DNA from 3 places in the Rhizobium sp. Nf11,1 genome. Region 3 is predicted to be linked to each of the others. Evidence: riboswitches for the same ligand, from Rfam matches in the RefSeq annotation. Region 3 holds a riboswitch; each other region holds the start of a gene.

Region 1 (7,429 bases), on a different contig from region 3:
ATTGAGGGCTTCAGGCGTGCCTCGATTTCGTCGAGTACGGCTCTGGTTTGGGACCAGAGGGTTGGGCAGTCCATATCGCCCGAAACGAGCTTGGCGGCGAGCAGCTCGATGCGCTCGATCGTGTCGCCATTGCTGCGCCAGGGGGCGTCGAGGATATCTGCAAGGATTGCCGGGCATGGGCCGGCCCAGGGGGCGGCCATGTCGCAATCGAGAGGGTCGAAGGTGGGATTACCCCCCTCTGCCCTGCCGGGCATCTCCCCCAAAAGGGGGGAGATTGGATCGGCGATAGCGCTTCCCCAAACAACTGATGTAGGGCGGCGGTCTGGCCCCCCGTCGATCTCCCCCCTTGTGGGGGGTCCGAAGGACGGGTGGCGACACGCGGCTCGACCCCGGTAGTCCGGCAGGACAGAGGGGGGTGTCACGGGCTCAACGCCCAACCCAGCATCCCCAGCAATCGCCCGCTGCAGACTCCCATCCCCGCCCTCACCGAGCCCACGCGGCACCCGCGCCAAGGCCACGGTGAGATCCGTCAGCAACCGCCCTTCCGGCGACACCCCAAACACATGCAACCCATCCCGGATCTGCATCTCCTTGAGATCACAGAGATAGGCATCTAGCTTCTTCAGCGCCTCGCCTTCACTCTCTCCCTTCGCAATGCCCGCGTCGCGGTCCAGCCCGATATCGCTAACAAGCTCAAGGATCTGCCGACTGAGCAAGCGGATACGCCTGGGATCGCCGCCCGAGGCTTCGTAATATTCGTCGACCAGCGCCTCCAGATCCTTGAGCGGCCCGTAACTTTCGGCCCGCGTCAGCGGCGGCGTCAGGTGATCGATGATAACCGCCGCGCTACGGCGCTTGGCCTGCGTGCCCTCGCCGGGATCATTGACGATGAAGGGATAAAGATGCGGCAAGGGTCCGAGGATAGCCTCGGGATAGCAAGTGTCGGACAGCGCCAGCGCCTTGCCGGGCAGCCATTCCAGATTGCCGTGCTTGCCCATGTGAACCACAGCATCGGCGCCGAACTCTTCGCGCAGAAAGGCATAGAAGGCGAAATAACCGTGCGGCGGCACGAGATCCGGCGAGTGATAACTCTCCTTCGGATCGATATTGTAGCCCCGCGCCGGCTGGATCCCCACCAGCAACCCGCCGAACCGGGCAAAGGGCAGCGCGAAAGCGCCATCCCGCAGATAAGGATCCGCTTCGGGATCACCCCAACGCGCCGTCACTTCCTCCTGAATCTGATTGGGAAGAGAGGCGAAGAAGCGCTTGTATCGACTCAGGGAAAGCCGCTCGCGCACCACCTTGCCGTCAAAGCCGGAATTGGTCGGCCCGGCCATCAGATGCCGCATGAGCGCATCTCCATCGGCGGGAATATCGGCAACGGGATAACCGGCCTCCGCCATCGCCCGCATCACCTCGACGGTGCCGGCAGGCGTATCGAGACCGACGCCATTGCCGAGCCGTCCATCGCGGTTCGGATAATTCGCCATGACGAGCGCAACACGCCGCTCCAAAACCGGCCGCTGCCGCAGCCGCGCCCAGTTGGCGGCAAGCGCAGCCACATAGGCCATGCGCCCCACATCCGGCTCGCTGGAAACGATATTGGCCTCAACCGCAGCATCGTAGCGGGCGGCAGATTTGAAGGAGACGGCGCGCGACAGGACGCGGCCGTCCACCTCCGGCAGCGCGACGTTCATGCCGAGATCGCGGGCGGACAATCCTTGCGATGAGGCCGTCCAGGCTTCCCGCGACGAGGCCGAAAAGATCGCCTGCAGAACGATGGCGTCATTGGCCTCCAGCACCGTCGGTTCGCGATCGGCCCCAGGGGCGGAGACGGCGAAGCCCGTCGTGTTGATGACGACGTCGGGTTTGAGGTCGGCGAAGATGGATTCGAGGATGCCTTTGGAGATCGGGTCCTTGAGGCTGTAGGCGAAGACTGGCAACGGGCGAAGACCCCGCGACCGCAGGGCTTCGATCAGGGTTTCGACGGGGCGGGTTTCGCCGCTCTGCACGAGGGCGCGGTAGAAGGCTATGGCGATGATAGGACGAATGGTGGGTTCGATTTCCACCTTCTCCGTCGAATATGCGGTGCTCTGGTCTGCCGTCGAGTACGCGGTACCCCCCTCTGTCCTGCCGGACATCTCCCCCACAAGGGGGGAGATCGAATCGTGGAAGGTCTCTCCCCAAACAACCGATGTAGGGCGATAATCTCGCCCCTTGCCGATCTCCCCCCTTGTGGGGGAGATGTCCGGCAGGACAGAGGGGGGTGTCACGACTTCGACAGCCAAGGAAGACGCGCTTGAAACAAGCCTCTTCCATCCCTCAATCCCAACCAGCCCTCTCCCCGGCCACCAGATCCCCGCCTTCATCAGCGGCGCGGCCGGCGTCGGCTTCTCCTCCCCCGAAAGCATCGCCGCTGCATAGGCAAGAAAGCCCCGCGCATTGGCGTCGCCGCCCTCGATCAGATAGCCCCACAGCGCATTGAGATCCTCCAACGCCACATTGGAAAACGGCGTCAGTCCGGCATCTGGCTTGGCATCCCCCGGCAGCACTGCAATCAGCGCGCCATTCCGCGCAGCAACCGCATGCAGCGCCTCCAGCGCATAGTGGAAATAGCTCGCCCCGCCCAACGCCCGCACGATGATCAGCCTCGCATGCTGCGCCGTCCGCTCGACATAGGTATCGACCGACATCGGATGCTTCAGGCTCATCAGGCTTGCAAGCCTCAGCGAATAGCCCGCCACTCCGCCGGCATACGCCGCGGCGATCGCTGCAAGCTCGGTGTCGGCGGCCGAGAGGAACAAGATATCGCCAGGCGTCTGCCCGAGGTCGATCGCCTCTTCGCCGTCGCTGATCGATCCTTGCTGGGCCAGAAGCAGATGCATCGACTATCCCTAAGCGAGCGCTTCGATCGCCTTGCGCACCGCGTCCTGATCCATCTCATGCAGGCCGATGACGACGAGGCGGGTGCTGCGCGCTTCATCAGGCGCCCAGGCGCGGTCGAAATACTGATCGATGCGGGCACCGACGGCCTGCAGCTGCAGGCGCATCGGCTTGCCGGAAACGTCGATGAAGCCTTTGAGGCGCAGTACGTCATGCGCGGCGATGATGGCCTTCAGCCTCTCGACGAAACCTGCCGTATCGGAGATGGCGCCGAGTTCGACGACGAAACTGTCGAATTCGTCGTGATCATGCGGCTCGCCCTCTTCATGCTCCAGCTCGTGATGGGATTTGCGGTTGCCGATATCGTCTTCCGTGCCGATGCCTAGGCCGAGCAGCACGCTTGCCGGCACCGCGCCATTCCTGGCCTCGATCATCACGGGTTTGCGGGCGATGCGCGAGGCAACCTCGCTCTTGACGCGTCCAAGGCCATCGCTGTCGATCAGGTCGGTCTTGTTGAGCACGATCAGGTCGGCGCAGGTCAGCTGATCTTCGAAGAGCTCCTCGATCGGGCTTTCATGATCGAGCGATTCATCCTCGGCGCGGCGCGCATCGACGGCATCATGATCATCCGCAAAACGGCCTGCGGCAACCGCAGCGCTGTCGACCACGGTGACAACGCCGTCGACGGTGACTTCGCTGCGGATATCGGGCCAGTTGAAGGCGGCGACGAGCGGCTGCGGCAGGGCAAGACCCGAGGTCTCGATGACGATATGGTCGGGGCGCTGGTCGCGCTCCAGAAGTTTGGTCATGGTCGGAATGAAATCGTCGGCCACGGTGCAGCAGATGCAGCCGTTCGTGAGTTCGATGATGTCGTCCTCGGTGCAGTTCTCCGCGCCGCAGCCCTTCAGCACATCGCCGTCGACGCCGAGATCGCCGAACTCGTTGATGATGAGCGCGATCTTCCTGCCGCCGGCATTGGTCAGCAGGTTGCGGATCATCGTCGTCTTGCCGGCGCCGAGAAAGCCGGTGATGACGGTTGCGGGGATTTTCTGCTGTTTCATGGAACTTCAACCCTTCATTTTCAGCGGCAGACCGGCCGCGATGAAATAGACTTCGGCGGCCTTCGTCGCGATCATTTGATGCAGCCGCCCGGCATGATCGCGAAATTCCCGCGCCATGCGATTGTCAGGCACGATGCCGAGGCCGACTTCGTTGGAAACGATGACGAGCCGCGCCTTCGCCTGCGGCAGCCAGCCGGCAAGCGCAGCAGCCTGAACCGCGATATCGCGCCCCTCCATCATCAAATTGGTGAGCCACAGCGTCAGGCAATCGACCAGGATCGCCCTGCCCTCACTGTCGATAGCTGCAAGCTTGCCGACGAGATCAAGCGGCTCCTCATGCGTCGTCCAGGAAGGACCGCGATCGTCCTGGTGCTGGTCGATACGCGCCTGCATCTCGTCGTCCCAGGCGCGGCCGGTCGCGATGTAATGCCGCTCGAGGCCGGTGGAAATGACGATATTTTCGGCGAAACGGGATTTGCCGGAGCGGGCGCCGCCGAGGATGAGGGTAGCGGTCATGCTCGGCCGCTCCTGGGAGAGAAGGCATAATCGAGGCTTGTTTCGGGTGGGTATTCCTTGACGGCTGAGGGTGCGACACCCCCCTCTGTCCTGCCGGACATCTCCCCCACAAGGGGGGAGATTGAATCGCGGCACGGGTCTTCCCAAACAACCGATGTAGGGCGAAGGTCTCGCTTCTTGCCGGTCTCCCCCCTTGTGGAGGGTCCGGAGGACGGGTCGAGACCCGCGGCTCGACCCCGGCAGTCGGGCAGGACAGAGGGGGGTACCGCATACTCGACACAGGCGGCCGAAAGCACCGCACCGCCGCCACTGCATCGCGCCACCGAAGGCAGCGCTGAATTCAATCGTTCAGCCAAAACAACCTCCGTGCTGGCAGTGGACCTCTGGCCCAGGATTGGGCTCGTCGCCCGGCGCGCATGGCAGGTCTCCTGGCTCGCGGGTATCGGCCGCGATCGGGGCGGACCGGAAACCGGTCGCCCCGCATCGTGCCAGCGGATCCGCCTCGCCTTCCCGGCTGCATCGGTGAAAAGGTGGACGATTCGTAGAAATAGAGGCGTCCGACCCCGGTTGATCACCATGCATGTCCAGTGGCTTTTCCGACATGTCGCCCATCCTGCTCGCCTGCACGATTGCGGGCTGCCGGCCGGAAGGGCTCGATGCCGGATGGAAGACCCTGACCGCTCTACAGTCGCGGGGTCGGCTGTGATAAGGGCGCCCGGCTTGGGTCCGCCCCGTCACATTCCCTTTTCATCCGGAAGGGCGCAACGCCGATCCGGAACCATCCGTTATGTCAGGATGGTCAAGCGACCATCCGTTGAGGGATGGTTAGGCAAGCCGGGGGCTGAAGTCAATCGACCTTCGCAGCCCTCCTCTAGCGCGAGGGGGCGAAAGGTCACGCCAATACCACTGACTCTACCGGAAATATCGTCTTTTATCAGTAATTTACGTAATAAATATTTGACCGGCCCGCCGGCTTTTCGCCGCAATTGCGCTGCAAGCCGGTTGCGCCATCGCCCTTGACCGGGCCTCTCCCCGCCTAGTTGTCTAGCCATGCTTATGAAATTGGATCGGCGCCGCCTGCGTGCGCTGCGAGTTTTCCTCGATCCGGGGCGGTTGCGCGCCCTCACTCGCCGCAGCGAAGTCGGCCTCTCGCTGGCGGGCGCCATCGTCGGCATCGCCTCGGGACTTGCCGTGACCTGCATGAGCTATGTCTCCAACGAGCTGCACCAGCAGGTGTTCGGCATCGCCGACAGTGAAAGGTTGAGCGCCTCGGTCATCGAAGACAAGATGCTGCTGCTCGCCGCCCCGGTCATCGGCGGCGCCCTGCTCGGCCTGCTGCTCCTGGTGCTCGCCAAGCGGCGCAAGAAACCGATGGTCGACCCGATCGAGGCCAATGCGCTGCATGGCGGCCGCCTGTCGCTAACCGACAGCATCATCGTTGCCGTACAGAATCTGATCTCCAACGGCTTCGGCGCCTCGGTCGGCCTGGAGGCCGGCTACACCCAGCTTGCCGCCGGCCTCGCCTCGAAATTCGGCCTGAAGCTGCAGCTGCGCCGTTCGGACCTGCGCATCCTTGTCGGCTGCGGTGCGGCCGGCGCCATTGCCGCCGCGTTCAACGCGCCGCTGACGGGCGCCTTCTACGCTTTCGAGCTGATCATCGGCACCTACACCATCGTATCGTTAACCCCGGTTGTGGTCTCCGCCCTCGTTTCGACCCTCATCGCAAGGTTGCTTGCCGAGGGCGATTTCACCATCGATATCGGCAGCTTCGGCTCGGTCGTGCCGGCCGATTATGTCCCGGCGCTGCTGCTCGGCGTCTTCTGCGCCGGCGTTGGCATTCTCCTCATGCAGGGCGTGGCCTTCATCGAGGAGGTGGCGCGCAAAAGCTCGATCGCTCCGCCCTTTCGCCCGGCGCTCGGCGGCATCATCGTCGGGCTTCTCGCGATGATCTCGCCGCAGGTGCTTTCGGCCGGCCACGGGGCGCTGCATCTCAACTTGTCCCGCGACGTGGCGATCCCGGCGCTGATCGGTCTCTTTCTTCTGAAATCGCTGGCTTCGGCAATCTCGATCGGCTCCGGCTTCAGGGGTGGTCTGTTCTTCGCCTCGCTGTTCATGGGCGCCCTGCTGGGCAAGCTCTTTGCTTATTGCGGCCCCTATTTTGCCGATGCGACATTGACGCCGGTCATTTATGCTGTGGTCGGGATGAGTTCCCTGGCCGTCGCCGTCATTGGCGGGCCGCTGACGATGACCTTTCTGGCGCTCGAAATCACCGGCGATTTCCCGATCACGGCACTGGTTCTTGCGGCCGTCATCACCTCCTCGCTCGTCGTGCGCTCGACCTTCGGCTACTCCTTCGCCACATGGCGCTTCCATCTGCGCGGCGAGAGCATCCGCAGCGCCCACGACGTCGGCTGGATCCGCAATCTCACCGTGAACAAGCTGATGCGCGCCGACGTGAAGACGGCAAGGGCCGATATCTCGCTGGACGACTTCAAGAAGGCCTTCCCGATCGGCTCGACCCAGCGCGTCATTCTCGTCGACGAGAACGACAAATATGCTGGCCTCGTACTAGTCCCGGAGATCTACGCTAACCCGACCGACGCTCAGGACGAGGGCCAGACGCTTGCCGATTTCGTCCGCTATCGCAATGATTTCCTGCAGCCGCAGATGAATGCCAAACAGGCGGCGGCGATCTTCGACAAAAGCGAAAGCGAAGCGCTCGCCGTCGTCAACAATCTGATCGAGCGCAAAGTGGTCGGACAACTCAGCGAAAGCCATACGCTGCGCCGCTACAGTGAAGAACTCGACCGCCGCCGCCGCGAGGTGTCTGGCGAAATCTGAGCGGACACTAGCGCATCGGCCGATGCGTAGATTTATAGCATTAGAGCGTCCCGAAAGGACGCACGGCGCTCTATGAGGCGGCGCCGGCAAGCCGGAAGACGTCGGCTCTCTTCGAAACGCCGCGCAGT
Region 2 (7,429 bases), on a different contig from region 3:
CGAAGCCAATCTCGCCTTCCACCGCCATCTGCTTGCTCTCGCAGGCAACCAGGAACTCGTGGAGCTGATCACGGAAATTCGCCAGCGGACATCCTCCGCGCCGGTGTCGCAGTGGCGAACGCGCGCCCGCATCGAGCAATCCGGCCGCGAACATCAGCAGATGGTCGATGCGATAGAGCGACGCGATACCGATGGTCTGATGGAGCTGACGCGCAGGCACATTCTTCAAGCCTGATCGGCCTCGATGACGCCGTTAGCTGATGCTGAAACTTGGACATAAACCGGAAATCACTGAAGGGTGCATTTATGCCATCTCTGGCGGCGGCCTTGTGCCCTGATGCAATCGCGCCGCGTGGAGTTTTGACGCCGTGCCATCCCAGGCATCCGCAGCCAGTGGATATCCCCATATCACGGGCCCCGTATCGACAGCCGTCCTCCATCCGCAAGCTCATCCGCGCGTTCGTTGCCTGATATGCCGGAATGGCCCTTGCACCAGGCAATGGTTACGAGGGCGTTCCGGGATAGCTGAAGATCGACCGCTTTCCAGAGTTCCGCATTAGCGATTGCCCGGCTGCGGGCGTTCCCATTCGGATTGTTTTTCTTCCAGCCGTTGTTCTTCCAAATGTGCCGCCTGTCGTTGCAGCCTTTGACGGCATAGATCGAATCCGACCAGACGGTCGCGGCTTCGCCCGTTGCATCGCTACTGATCCACATGACTGCCTGCAAGACGGCGGTCAATTCCATCGAATTATTGGCGGACTCACGCACACCGCCGAAGCTGGACGCGATTTCCACAGAATCGCGATAGGCGACAAAGGCCCAGCCTCCGTGCCCGGAACCGGGGTCATAACAACCATCCACGAAGACGTGGAGACCGTGTTGGGCTGTCGGGGCCGTCGTTGTGGGGGAGCTTAGCTCCTTGCAAATGCCTGCCATTTTCGCCTTCGCTGCGCCCCTGCCCTGACCTGCGCGGTTTGCGACGGCCACCCGCAGCCGACATTGGAATTGCACGTTCCCTCGTGTCAACTATTGACGACGGTGGCACCGAAAGCGCCTACTGCCGATGGGAAACTGTGAGGGGCAGCGCCATGGACAATCCGTCCTGCAGGGCGGCCCCGCCCATGTTACGCCACTAAGCCATGCCCGGTATCGGTTTGCTTTCTGCGGACGTCCCATGAGCTTCTCATACCAGATGAGCGCCTCGTCGAAGTTCTACTTACCTAACGGAAGATTACCCACATCTTCTGGATAAAATCTCGAAAATGCGCTAGGAATTGATCCAAGCTTATTAAGAGAAACACGTTAAGAGACAAGGTACGGCGGATGGACGCCACCTTTGACCGATCGACACTTTCTCATTCCCGGACGACGCCGTGAAACGCCGAAATCTGTCTCTTGCTCTTGTGCTTGCGCTGGCATCACCGGCCGCAGCACAGACCAGCGCTATTTGCAACGACTTGCGCGGTCGCCTTGCCGACCTGCCACGATCGATCGGTAGCAATAATGGGCCGGAAGCGCGCCAATATGCAAATGCCATGGCCGAGCAGAACCTCGAGCTGCGCAAGGTCCGCAACGATCTGCGCAATAACGGATGCACTTCCGGCAGCATGGTCGTGATTGGCAGTGACAACGCCGATTTTTGCGCCGAACTCTCTGACGCCGAAGCCCGGATGATCGACAATATCCGTTATCTCCAGGAGCGCCGCGACGAGCTGCGCAACCAGGGTGACGGCACTGACGACTCGCGCCGAGAATTGACGGCGGCACTCGAACGCAACGGCTGCAACAGCGACAATTTCTATGCCCCGACCGAGCGTAGCGCAGACGACCCCGCCCCGAGTGTCGAGGAACAGGCGATGCGCACCGATACCTTCATTCCGCTCGGCGGCGGTGAAGAGACCGATCTGCGTTACGGCCTGCCGAGGGCCGAAATGTTTTCACCGATCAGCACCATCTGCGTGCGCAGCTGCGACGGTGGCTTCTTCCCGATCAGCTCAAATACCACTTCGGTGGATTTCGGCCGCGATGCCCAGACCTGCGCCAAGATGTGCCCCGGCATTGAAACCGAGCTCTTCTATCGCGACGTGACCAGCACCGACTCCTCGAACATGATCTCGGTCGCAACGGGCGCGCCCTATAGCGCCATGAAGAACGCTTTTGTCTACAAGAACCGCGCGCCTGGCGAGAAAAATTCCTGCGCCTGCAATCTCACCGCCTATTACGAGGAGATGCGCGGCAAGCAGGCCCTGAGCGAACCGCCGCAGCAGGGCTCGATCACGACGGTCCGCACTAAACCGCCGACGAAAGATACTGCGGCAGCATCAGCCCCGCCGCAGCCATCCGTTGCCGAACGTCCCTACGACCCCACGCAGAACAAGGTTCGTCAGGTCGGCCCGCAATTCCTTGCCGGCGACCAGGGCTCGATCGACCTTGCCAATCCGGCGACGCCGGGCCCGCAACCACAGCAGCAGTAATTGCTACGGGTCGTTGCGTCCCCATCCGTCGTGGAAAACGAGTTCCTCGAGCGGCAGCCGCTGCCGCCAACCTTTGACCGAAAGTTCCGGTTCGTCATAAAGACGGTCGACAAAGCCGGCGCAGAGCCAGGCGACCACCTCGATATGCTCCGGTATGCCGAGAATTGTTTTCAGGTCGCCTTCATGAAAGATGCTGACCCAGCCGATGCCGACCCCTTCGGCGCGGGCCGCGAGCCAGAGATTCTGAATGGCGCAAACGGTCGAATAGGAATCCATCCTCGGATTGTGCGTCCGTCCCAGCACCACGCTGCCGCCGCGGGTGGGATCGCAGGTTACGCATATGCCGAGCGGCGCCTCCACGATGCCTTCGAGCTTGAGGGATCGATAGGCCTGCCGCCGCTCGCCTTCGAACATCGAAGCTGCCTCTTCGTTGGCCACGGCAAAGGCGTTGCGCACGCGGGCGCGGACGGTTGCACTTTTAACGAGAATGAAATTCCATGGCTGCATGAAGCCGACCGACGGCGCATGATGGGCGGCGGTCAGGAGCCGCGCCACGACATCGTCGGGCAAGGGATCGGGCAGGAACTGGCTGCGCACGTCACGCCGCGTCATGATTGCGTGATAGACGGCTTCACGTTCGGCCATGGAAAAACCGGATGCCGCCGAAAGGGCATCCGCATAAGAGGGTCGCATCGTCAAATCCCCAACAACGCAACCGCCCGCCGTCCGCGCGGGTTGGGTCTATCTCGCCAGGCCGGTCTTCTGACTCGGCTTCATCCATCTGCCGCAGCCTTCCCGGCAAAGCCAGTGGCGTGATGAAGCGGCAGACGTCGGCCTTACAGCGTTGGGCACGTTCCGGCCTTGCACCGGATTCCCGATTCTCCCGCCTGGACGGCGGGCACCTGACGGCGCATCTATTTCAGGAAATCGGAACGGAGGCAAGCGTCGGCACGTCAGCCTTAAAGAGGCGAACCCGTGATTTCGCCTCGCAAATTTTGCGTGACAATGAGCGGCCGCGACGCTACATACGCGGAATGTCGACGACTTCAGCCTACGCCTCCTCGCGATTTTATTCGTACCGCTGCTTCCAGCGGATGCGGGTCTGTGCGTAACTGAATTCAACGCGACGACAACCCGAACAGCCGCTAGTCTACCTGGCGGCTTTTCTGTTCCGCACGGTATGACCAAACAGGAGCCATGCCGTGCCCGACACCATCGATGATCTGCGTATTCTCGAGATCACCCCGCTGACCAGACCCGCCGATGTCATCGCGGAAATCCCCCGAACCGCCGCCGTCAGCGAGACGGTGACCAGCAACCGCCACGCGATCCATAAGATTCTCGAGGGTGAAGACGACCGCCTGATCGTCGTCATCGGCCCCTGCTCCATCCACGATCCGGTTGCTGCACGCGAGTATGCCGCGCGGCTGGCCGAGCAGCGACAGCGCTTCTCCAGTGATCTGGAAATCGTCATGCGCGTCTATTTCGAAAAGCCGCGCACCACAGTCGGCTGGAAGGGCTTGATGAACGACCCGCATCTCGACGGCAGCTACCGTATCGAGGAAGGGCTGAGAATTGCCAGAAGGCTGCTGCTCGACATCAACGCGATGGGCCTTCCCGCCGGGGTCGAATTCCTCGAGACGATCACACCGCAATACATTGCCGACCTCGTCAGCTGGGGTGCGATCGGCGCGCGCACGACCGAGAGCCAAATCCATCGCCAGCTCGCCTCCGGCCTCTCCTGCCCGATCGGCTTCAAGAACGGCACCGACGGCGGCGCACGCGTCGCGCTCGACGCGATCCTGGCCGCTTCACAGCCGCATCACTTCCCGGCCGTCACCAAGGCCGGACAGGCGGCAATCGCCTCGACGAAGGGGAATGAGGACTGCCACATCATCCTGCGCGGCGGCAAGCGGCCGAATTATGAGGCGGCCGATGTCGGAGCCGTCACAGCGGAATGCCTGAAACTCGGGGTCGCCCCGCGCATCATCATCGACGCCAGCCATGCCAACAGCAGCAAGGATCCGATGAACCAGCCGGGGGTGGTCAAGGACGTCGCCGGACAGATCGCCACGGGCAAGCATCACATCAAGGGCATGATGATCGAAAGCAACCTCGTCGCCGGTCGCCAGGATCTCATCCCCGGCAAGCCGCTGGTCTACGGCCAGTCCATCACCGATGGCTGCATCGGCTGGGATATATCGGTGGAAGTACTTGAGGATCTCGCCAAGGCTGTCCGCGACCGCCGCAAGGCCGCCGTTGCCGCTTAGGCGGCCGCATTCAACGCGGCGGGCAGACCCGCCGCCCATTCAAAAATGGCTTGTGGAGTCGGCGGCATCGATGCAATCGTACGCCGTATGACTGAATATTTTAAGGACAAGAAACTTGATTGCCGCACCTGCTCGCTTGCTTTTAGCCTGTTGTATCGCGTCAACCATGGGATTCAGTGCCGAGCGCGCCAAGGCTGACACAGCTGATAGCCCAAGCGTTTTTAAATTAGGTAGCTCGCTAGATGAGGCCAGGCGCATCTCAAGCGAGCGGGGTTGGAACGTAAGGGTGCTTTCACCTGAGCTGCCCGGTCAATGGTATGTTGATGGCGCAGAAGTTAGTCTTGTCGTTTGCGATAACAACCAAATCGTCGCGGTGACGAAAACACGAGATGGAGGCGTTGATGAGTTCGCCTCGATCGTGTTCTATTCGTTCACATCCAAGTATGGTCGACCGGAGACAACCGTAGTGGCATTTCAGTCGGGACCGACCACAGTTTCAAGTATCGATTCAAAATTTCCCCCTTCCGGGGGTGAGTCTGTTTCGGTGCAACTACAAAGCATCGGAGGGCACTCAAGAGTTACTGTGCACCGCGCTTCTGAAACATTGTGTCCGGCGGAAACAGCCCCCGCTAATCAGTGACTGCATCCCGCCATCATGAACTGGCGGTGCGCCCTCTCAAGATTTCGCCGGAAAATACCGTACATAGGCGAATTCCTCGCCATCAGGAGACCAGCAGGGCACGTTGATCGTGCCCTGCCCGCCGAACAGCTCGAACAGCGTCTTCAGATTGCCGCCGTCCATGTCCATCAGCCGCAGCCGCACGTCGAGATCGCGCGGATGGTCGAAGACCGAAGGATCGTAGGACAGGATCAGCACCTTGTCGTTTTTGGGCGATGGATGGGGAAACCAGTTGCCCTGATTGTCCGACGTCACCTGCTCGAGGCCCGTACCGTCGGGGTGGATACGCCAGATCTGCATCAACCCGGTGCGACTGGAATTGAAGTAGATCCATTGTCCGTCGGCGGAATAGTCCGGTCCGTCATTGCGGCCCTCGCCATGGGTCAGCCGAGTCTCGGCGCCGCCATCAACGGAAATGGTATAGATGTCAAAGAGATCGTCGCGAATGCCGCAATAGGCCAGCTGCCGCCCGTCCGGCGACCAACCATGCCAATAGGACGGCTGGTTTTGCGTGACGAGCCGCGGCGTGCCGCCTGCGATCGGCAGGATATAGATCGCCGACTTGCCGAATTCGGTCTTGTCAGAGATAACGATCTTGGTGCCATCAGGTGAAATGCCGTGATCATTGTTGCAATTGACGGCAAAGCTCGTATCGACCTTGACCACCTCGCCGCCATCGAGCGGCAGCCGGAAGAGCAGCCCGTCACCGTTGAGCAGCAGGTAGGAACCATCAGGCGAGAAGTTCGGCGCCTCCACCAGCCTGTCCGTCTGCCAAACCTCGCGAGCCCTGCCCGTTCCGACATTGTAGATCTCGACCGAGCTGCGCATATTGCCTCCCTGATATCTCGATTGCGTCAGCGATCTCGATTTCGTCAGCGATCCCGGAATCTGTTGGTGATCGGGTAGCGTCGGTCGCGGCCGAAGTTCTTCTTCGTGATCTTAACGCCCGGCGCCGATTGCCGGCGCTTGTATTCGGCGAGATAGAGCAGGTGCTCGACTCGATGAACGGTCGCCACGTCATGGCCGCGCGCGACGATCTCCTCGACCGCCATTTCCTTCTCCACCAAGCACTCGAGAATATCGTCGAGGACGGGATAGGGCGGCAGCGAATCCTGGTCCTTCTGGTCCGGACGAAGCTCGGCCGATGGCGCCTTGTCGATGATATTCTGCGGGATCACCTCGCCCGACGGCCCGAGCGCAGTCGGCGGCACATTCTCGTTGCGCCAGCGCGCCAGCGCATAGACCTGCATCTTGTAAAGATCCTTGATGGGATTGAAGCCGCCATTCATGTCGCCATAGAGCGTGGCGTAACCAACCGACATTTCCGACTTGTTGCCCGTCGTCACCACCATCGCGCCGAATTTATTGGAAATCGCCATCAGGATGACGCCGCGCGCGCGGCTCTGCAAATTCTCCTCGGTGATTCCGCTCTCCGTTCCCTCGAAGAGGTTGGACAGCGCGCTGCTGAAGCCGGTTACTGGCTGCTCGATCGGTACGATGTCATAGCGGCAGCCGAGCGCCTTGGCACAGTCGGCTGCATCCTTCAGTGAATCTTCCGAGGTGTAACGATAGGGCAGCATCACCGTTCGCACCCGCTCCTCTCCGAGAGCATCGACCGCGATCGCTGTGCAGATCGCCGAATCGATGCCGCCGGAAAGGCCGAGAACGACGGTTTTGAAACCATTTTTGTTGACGTAGTCGCGGAAGCCGAGCAGGCAGGCACGATAATCGGCCTCCTCGCCCTCGGGAATACGCGCCATCGGTCCTTCGGCGCAGCGCCAGCCGGCTTCCCCACGTTTCCACGTCGTCACAGCAAGTGCCGTCTCGAACTGGCTCATCTGGAAGGCGAGCGATTTGTCGGCATTGAAGGCGAAGCTCGCCCCGTCGAACACGAGCTCGTCCTGCCCTCCGAGCTGGGCGGCATAGATCAGCGGCAGGCCGGTCTCGATCACCTGCTTCAGTACCACCTGGTGACGGATATCGACCTTGCCGCGATAATAGGGAGA
Region 3 (7,429 bases):
GATCGCCTGCAGCAGATCGAGGCAGGCCGTCTCCTTGGCTAGCGGGAAGATCGCCAGCAGCCCGTCTCCCATGAACTTCAGGATTTCCCCGCCATGTCGTTCGATCGGATCCGACATGGCGTCGAAATAATCGTTCAGCAGGTGGATGACGTCATCACGCGGCCAGAGATCGGAGATCGCCGTGAAATCGCGCAGATCGCAGATCATGATGGCCGCGCCGACGGTCGCGCCGCTGCCGCGGGTCGTGACACCTGACAGGATATGCTCGCTCGCGTGCGGTCCCACATAGGTCTGCAGCAGCGTGCGTGCCATGATGTTCTTCAGCCTGATCTCGCTGACCAGGGTCAGCGCCGGCAGGAGATCGCGCAGGAAATCGGTATGCTCGCCCGTAAAACCACCCGGCCGAGATGTGGAAAATGTCACGACGTGACGTTTTCCGAAAGTATGCTCGATCGGCCAGGCGATGTATTCCGTGAGGCCGTCGTCGCGCAATTCCTGAAAGAGACTATCTTCGTCGTCTTCGGCTGCACCTTCCAACTGTTTGCGAAACTCCTCCGCACCCTGATGGATCGCGTTAACCGGGCTCTTCAAGAATTCCGGCGTGGTTTCGACACCATAGGCGAATGTGTCGATTTTCGCTTCCGCCATGCCCTCTTTCCAAAGAATGCGGGCGCCGATCCATTGCGGATGGTTAGTCCTGAAATGCAGCGTCGCGCGCGCCACCGGCACCCCCGCTGCCAAAAGCTTCTCGCACATTGCCACCAGGATGTTGTCGATGAAGCGCTCGCCGCGCGTCTCGTTCACCAGCCAGTCGAGGATCCGCCTCCGGCGGATCGGCCAGGCGCCGTCATCCGTTTCAACGGCAGCCCCGGCCTTGTTCAAAAAAGAGGACATAGAAACCCCACTACGCCGCATCACCGACGAACACCGAATTCATTTTCCGTGAATGTGGTCGATGGCGAAGCAAATGATAAGGGGAGACTGCAATTAAGTCTCAGAAATCCCAGTCCTCGTCTTCGGTGGCCACGGCCTTGCCGATGACATAGGAGGACCCCGAGCCGGAGAAGAAGTCGTGGTTCTCGTCGGCATTCGGCGACAGCGCCGACAGGATCGCCGGATTGACCTTGCAGGCTTCGGCCGGAAACAGTGCTTCGTAGCCGAGGTTCATCAGCGCCTTGTTGGCATTGTAGTGGAGGAACTTCTTGACGTCCTCGCTCAGCCCGACTCCGTCATAGAGCGCTTCGGTATATCTCGCCTCGTTATCGTAGAGGTCGAGCAGCAGGTCGAAGGCGAAATCTTTGATCTCCTGACGGCGCTCTTCGGAAAGCCGTTCCAGCCCGCGCTGATATTTGTAACCGATATAATAGCCGTGCACCGCCTCGTCCCGGATGATGAGCCGGATCATATCGGCCGTGTTGGTGAGTTTGGCGCGGCTCGACCAGTACATCGGCAGATAGAAGCCGGAATAGAACAGAAAACTTTCCAGGAAGACGCTGGCGACCTTCTTCTTCAAAGGGTCGCCGGAGGCATATTGCTCCATGACCAGCGCTGATTTGCGCTGAAGAAATTCATTCTCCTCGGACCAGCGATAGGCATCATCGACATCAGGCGTCGAGCACAGCGTAGAGAAGATCGAGGAATAGGAACGGGCATGCACCGCTTCCATAAAGGAGATGTTGGAAAGCACTGCCTCCTCATGCGGCGTCGCCGCATCCTCCATCAACCTGATGGAGCCGACTCCGTTCTGTATCGTGTCGAGCAGCGTCAATCCGGTGAAGACCCGAATGGTCAGCTGCTGCTCGGCCGCCGTCAGCGTCGCCCAGGAAGGGATGTCGTTCGACAGCGGCACCTTTTCCGGCAGCCAGAAATTGCCGGTGAGGCGATTCCAGACCTCGAGATCCTTGTCGTCCTCGATGCGATTCCAGTTGATGGCGCGCACGCGCGAGGCTGGCTTGAGTTGTATGTTCATAAGGTGGTCCTCTTGAGGAATGTATCCGGATTTGCCCCTCATCCGCCTGCCGGCACCTTCTCCCCGCTTGCGGGGCGAAGGGGGTATGCCGCACCCTTATCCGTCTTTATTGCCGGCTCGTGTGGCGAGTCCCCTCTCCCCGTCAGAACGGGGAGAGGGTTAGGGTGAGGGGCAGTGCTCACAAGCGAAATCAAATCACAACGTACACGACACACACCCCTGCACTTCCGTACCCGAAAGTGCCATCTGGCGAAGGCGGATGTAGTAGATCGTCTTGATGCCCTTCTTCCAGGCGTAAATCTGCGCCCTATTGATGTCGCGCGTCGTCGCCGTATCACGGAAGAACAGGGTCAGCGACAGGCCTTGGTCGACATGCTGGGTTGCTGCCGCATAGGTGTCGATGATCTTCTCCGGCCCGATCTCGTAGGCGTCCTGATAGTAGTCGAGATTGTCATTGGTCATGAACGGCGCCGGATAATAGACGCGGCCGATCTTTCCTTCCTTGCGGATCTCGATCTTCGAGACGATCGGATGGATCGAGGAAGTCGAGTGGTTGATATAGGAGATCGAGCCCGTCGGCGGCACCGCCTGCAGGTTCTGGTTATAGAGGCCTGAGGCCATCACCGCCTTTTTCAGCGCCACCCAGTCTTGCTGTGTCGGAATATGGATGCCCGATTTGTCGAACAACGCCTGCACCTTTTCGGTGGCCGGCTTCCATTCCTGCTCGGTATATTTGTCGAAATAGTCACCTGAAGCGTATTTCGAATTCTCGAACCCCTTGAAGCTCACACCACGCTCGACCGCCAGACGATTGGAGGCACGCAGCGTGTGATAGGTCACCGCATAGAAATAGATGTTGGTGAAATCGACGCCTTCCTCAGAGCCATAGAAGATGCGTTCGCGGGCGAGGTATCCGTGCAGGTTCATCTGCCCGAGGCCGATCGCATGGCTCTCGTCATTGCCTTTCTCGATCGAAGGAACCGAGGAGATATTGCTCATATCGGACACCGCTGTCAGCGCCCGGATCGAGGTCTCGATCGTCTTGCCGAAGTCGGTCGAATCCATCGCCGCAGCAATGTTCAGCGAGCCGAGATTGCAGGAAATATCCCTGCCGAGATGCTTGTAGGAAAGGTCGTCATGATAGTCGCTCGCCTCGCTCACCTGCAGTATCTCCGAGCAGAGGTTGCTCATGGAGATGCGCCCGGCAATCGGGTTCGAGCGGTTCACCGTGTCCTCGAACATGATGTAAGGGTAGCCGCTTTCGAACTGGATTTCGGCGATGACCTGGAAGAATTCGCGCGCCTTGATCTTCTTCTTCGAGATGCGGGCGTCCGCCACCATTTCCCGGTACTTCTCCGTCACCGAAATCTCGGTGAAAGGCACGCCGTAGACCCGTTCCACGTCGTAGGGCGAGAACAGGTACATGTCCTCATTGTTCTTGGCGAGTTCGAAGGTGATGTCGGGCACGACAACGCCGAGCGACAGCGTCTTGATGCGGATTTTCTCATCGGCGTTTTCACGCTTGGTGTCGAGAAAGCGCATGATATCGGGATGATGGGCGTTCAGATAAACCGCACCCGCCCCCTGCCGCGCACCGAGCTGATTGGCATAGGAGAAGCTGTCTTCCAGGAGCTTCATGACGGGGATGATGCCGGAGGACTGGTTTTCGATCTGCTTGATCGGCGCGCCCGCCTCGCGGATATTGGTCAGCGACAGGGCCACGCCGCCGCCGCGTTTCGACAACTGCAGCGCCGAATTGATCGACCGGCCGATCGATTCCATGTTGTCCTCGACGCGCAGCAGGAAACAGGAAACGAGTTCGCCGCGCTGCTTCTTGCCGGCATTGAGGAAGGTGGGCGTTGCCGGCTGGAAGCGGCCGGAAATGATCTCGTCGACTATGTCGCGAGCAAGGGCCTCATCGCCGCGCGCCAAAGCCAGCGCCACCATGCAGATGCGGTCTTCGTAGCGCTCGAGATAGCGCTTTCCGTCGAAGGTCTTCAGCGTATAGCTGGTGTAATATTTGAAAGCCCCGAGGAAGGTAGGAAACCGGAATTTCTTGGCATAGGCCTGATCGAACAGGTCGCGGACGAAATTGAAGGAATACTGGTCGAGAACCTCCTGCTCGTAATAGCCCTCCGTGACGAGGTAATCGAGCTTTTCCCGAAGATTGTGAAAGAACACGGTGTTCTGGTTCACATGCTGCAGGAAATATTGCTTGGCCGCCACGCGATCCTTGTCGAGCTGGATCTTTCCCTCGTCGTCGTAGAGGTTGAGCATCGCGTTCAGTGCATGATAGTCGAGTGTTTCGGCCGCTTTCAGCGGTTTTGCGCCCGCGTCCCGCGTCAGATTTGTTCCCGTGTCCAAAATCGTCCCATCCCGTCTTTGACATTGGAGATATCCTCGGCAGTTCCCAGGAGCTCGAACCTGTAGAGGTACGGCACCCGGCACTTCTTCGAGATGACATCGCCGGCGAGCCCATAGGTCTCGCCGAAATTGCTGTTGCCCGCAGCAATCACGCCGCGGATGTTGGAGCGGTTTTCCGCCTCGTTGAGGAAGCGGATCACCCGCTTGGGCACGGCCCCTTTACCGCCGTTTCCGCAATAGGTAGGCGAGATCAGCACATAGGGTTCGCGAATGTGGATGGCCTCAGCGCCGAGGGGAATGCGCGCCGCGCGCAATCCCAGCTTCTCGACGAAACGATGGGTGTTCCCGGATCGGCTGGAATAATAGACGATCAGCCCCACTCCTTTTCTCCGGTCAGGAGAGCGCGCTGATCATGTCGGGGCGGAAGCCCGCCCAATGCTGCTCGCCGGCAACGACGACCGGAACCTGCATGTAGCCCATGCCACGCACGCGATCGAGCGCTTCGGCATCCTCGGAAATATCGACGATCTCATAATCCACGCCCAGGCGATCGAGGGCGCGGTAAGTGGCCGTGCATTGGACACAGGCCGGCTTGCTGTAAACGGTAACGCTCATCATGTTCCTCGTGAAGTCAATGAATTCAGGACGCAGGACTGGGATCGGGCGCCATGCGGCGTCCGGGGAAATGCTTGATAGTGATCTGGCAAGGTTGGCGCTTTAAACGCCTGACTTGGTCCCTCGCAGGATGTGCGCGGGCGCCGGCCTTGATGCTCTCGACATGACTTCAAACCCCGAAGTGCTCATGCGGTCGTTCGGGGCAGCGCAACAGCGCGGATCATTCCGCTGCATGCACGCGACCTTCCGGACACCCCGCCCGTGGACGTTTCATTCAAGGCAGGTCTCCTGGCTCACGGGTCGAAGCACCTGCCCAGCCTTCCCGAGGCATCATGCCCCAGTGACCCGAAATCGGACAGTTGCTCTCCGCTCACAGTTGCGGGGGCAGCTCCGGCCTTGCCCCACCCTCATGGCGAGACGCACCATATTCCCGTCTTAGCCCGCGATCCTCACGAATCGAAGGAACCTTGAACACTAGATATAGTACGCGAATCGAAATTCACGTCAACGGATGGTTTGTGCGTTGCGTTACGGCAGGTTTGAAATCACTGCGTTCCTGTGAAAAACATGGATAATGAAGGCTTAAACAAAACGAACTGTGGAGAAGGCCTGAACGACGAGAGCCGGCCTGTAGCCGGCTCTGCGGTTTTCGATTCCGGATCGGCCCTAATCGGCGCTCCGAAGAGGAAAGGATTTATTCCTCTACGCGGAGCAGCCTGAGCGCGTTGATCGTAACCAGCACGGTGGCTCCGGTATCGGCGAGAATCGCCGGCCAGAGCCCGGTGATCCCGATGATCGTGCTCACCAGGAAGACAGCCTTCAGCCCGAGTGCAATGGTGATATTCTCGAGGATATTGCGCATCGTCCGCTGCGAAAGCGCGATCATTCGCGCCACGTCGCCAACGCGCCCGTGCAGCACGGCGGCATCGGCCGTCTCCAGCGCCACATCGGTGCCGCCGCCCATGGCGATACCGATGTCGGCGGCGGCGAGCGCCGGCGCGTCGTTGATACCGTCGCCGACCTTGGCGACGGTGAAACCCTCGAGCTTCAGTTCACCGACGACCCGCTGCTTGTCCTCGGGCATCATCTCTCCGCGCCAGTCGATGCCGAGCATGCCGGCAACGGCCGCTGCCGTCCGCTTGTTGTCCCCAGTCAGCATCATCGCCTTGACGCCGGCCGATTTGAGCGCCGAGAGCCCGGCCACCGCGTCCTCACGCGGCTCGTCACGCATGGCGATCAGACCGGCCGCAGCGCCGTTGACAAGCAGCACCGACACGCTCTTGCCCTCGTCGTTCAGGTCAGTGATGCGTGCACTCTGTTCGGCGCTGAGCGCGCCGCGCTCGCGGGCAGCGGACGGCGACAGCAGATCCAGCGTCTCGCCCCCGACTTTGCCACGGACGCCCTTGCCCGGCAGCGCCTCGAGTTCAAAAGCCGGCGGCACCGGAACACCATCGGCCTTGGCGCGGTTGAGGATGGCGAGTGCCAACGGATGGCTTGACCCCCGCTCCAGCACGGCCGCACGCGACAAGAGCTGCGCGTCGCTCAATCCGAAGGAGACGATGTCGGTCACCTTGGGCTTGCCTTCGGTCAGCGTGCCTGTCTTGTCGAAGGCGACCATCGTCACCTTGCCGAGCGTTTCCAGGACCGCGCCGCCCTTCATCAAGAGCCCGCGCCGCGCACCTGCCGACAGCGAAGCGGCGATCGCCGCTGGCGTCGAGATCACCAGTGCGCAAGGGCAACCGATCAAAAGGATGGCAAGACTCTTGTAGATCCATTCGTGCCACAAACCGCCGAAGAAAAGCGGCGGAACGACCGCGACGAGTGCGGCGACCACGACAACACCGGGCGTATAATAGCGCGAGAACCGATCGATGAAGCGTTCCGTCGGCGCCTTGGATTCCTGCGCCTCCTCCACCAGCTTGACGACACGGGCGATGGTATTGTCGGCTGCGGCCGCCGTGACACGAACCCGGAGCACCGCATCGCCATTCACCGTACCGGCATAAACGACGGCGTCGACGCCCTTGCGCACCGGCGTACTCTCGCCCGTCACCGACGCCTCGTCGATCACGCTCTCGCCTGAAACGATGATGCCGTCGGCCGAGATGCGGTCGCCGGGACGAACCATGATGATCGCCCCCACGGCAAGGCTTTCCGCCGGCACCTCGCGCATCTGCCCATTGTCTTCGAGCAGTGCGGTTTTCGGCACCAGGGCCGTTAGAGACTGGATGCTTTCACGCGCCTTGCCCGCGGCCACCCCTTCGAGCAACTCGCCGACGAGGAACAGGAAGACGACGGTTGCCGCTTCCTCTCCCGCGTTGATGATGACGGCGCCGACGGCGGCGATCGTCATCAGCATCTCGATCGAGAAAGGAGTGCCGGAGAGGGCCGCCATGACAGCGCGCCGGGCGATCGGCACCAGACCGACCAGCATGGCGACGATAAAGGCATAGGACGCGACTGCCGGCACGAGATGGCCGA

What was found. Region 3 has a riboswitch for cobalamin ahead of nrdH (glutaredoxin-like protein NrdH). Riboswitches for the same ligand answer to the same signal wherever they lie in the genome.
Region 1: linked by a shared signal. The riboswitch ahead of cobU (bifunctional adenosylcobinamide kinase/adenosylcobinamide-phosphate guanylyltransferase) and the one ahead of nrdH (glutaredoxin-like protein NrdH) in region 3 are both predicted to bind cobalamin.
Region 2: linked by a shared signal. The riboswitch ahead of bluB (5,6-dimethylbenzimidazole synthase) and the one ahead of nrdH (glutaredoxin-like protein NrdH) in region 3 are both predicted to bind cobalamin.

The regions. Positions count from the first base shown of each region.
Region 1 covers NZ_JBOBHU010000010.1:168,903-176,331, forward strand. Annotated here, with positions in the region: gene cobN (cobaltochelatase subunit CobN) at 1-2,885, opposite strand, end outside; gene cobW (cobalamin biosynthesis protein CobW) at 2,895-3,944, opposite strand; gene cobU (bifunctional adenosylcobinamide kinase/adenosylcobinamide-phosphate guanylyltransferase) at 3,951-4,460, opposite strand; cobalamin riboswitch at 4,862-5,258, opposite strand; gene ACQ7C1_RS16945 (chloride channel protein) at 5,511-7,301, shown strand; gene ACQ7C1_RS16950 (adenylate/guanylate cyclase domain-containing protein) at 7,372-7,429, opposite strand, start outside.
Region 2 covers NZ_JBOBHU010000010.1:36,231-43,659, forward strand. Annotated here, with positions in the region: gene ACQ7C1_RS16255 (GntR family transcriptional regulator) at 1-235, shown strand, start outside; gene ACQ7C1_RS16260 (ribonuclease H family protein) at 409-936, opposite strand; gene ACQ7C1_RS16265 (DUF2865 domain-containing protein) at 1,374-2,474, shown strand; gene bluB (5,6-dimethylbenzimidazole synthase) at 2,478-3,167, opposite strand; cobalamin riboswitch at 3,210-3,395, opposite strand; gene ACQ7C1_RS16275 (3-deoxy-7-phosphoheptulonate synthase) at 3,677-4,744, shown strand; gene ACQ7C1_RS16280 (TolB family protein) at 5,421-6,251, opposite strand; gene ACQ7C1_RS16285 (NAD+ synthase) at 6,296-7,429, opposite strand, start outside.
Region 3 covers NZ_JBOBHU010000038.1:9,610-17,038, reverse strand. Annotated here, with positions in the region: gene ACQ7C1_RS30585 (adenylate/guanylate cyclase domain-containing protein) at 1-894, opposite strand, end outside; gene nrdF (class 1b ribonucleoside-diphosphate reductase subunit beta) at 995-1,969, opposite strand; gene nrdE (class 1b ribonucleoside-diphosphate reductase subunit alpha) at 2,165-4,333, opposite strand; gene nrdI (class Ib ribonucleoside-diphosphate reductase assembly flavoprotein NrdI) at 4,312-4,713, opposite strand; gene nrdH (glutaredoxin-like protein NrdH) at 4,727-4,948, opposite strand; cobalamin riboswitch at 5,210-5,433, opposite strand; gene ACQ7C1_RS30560 (heavy metal translocating P-type ATPase) at 5,643-7,429, opposite strand, start outside.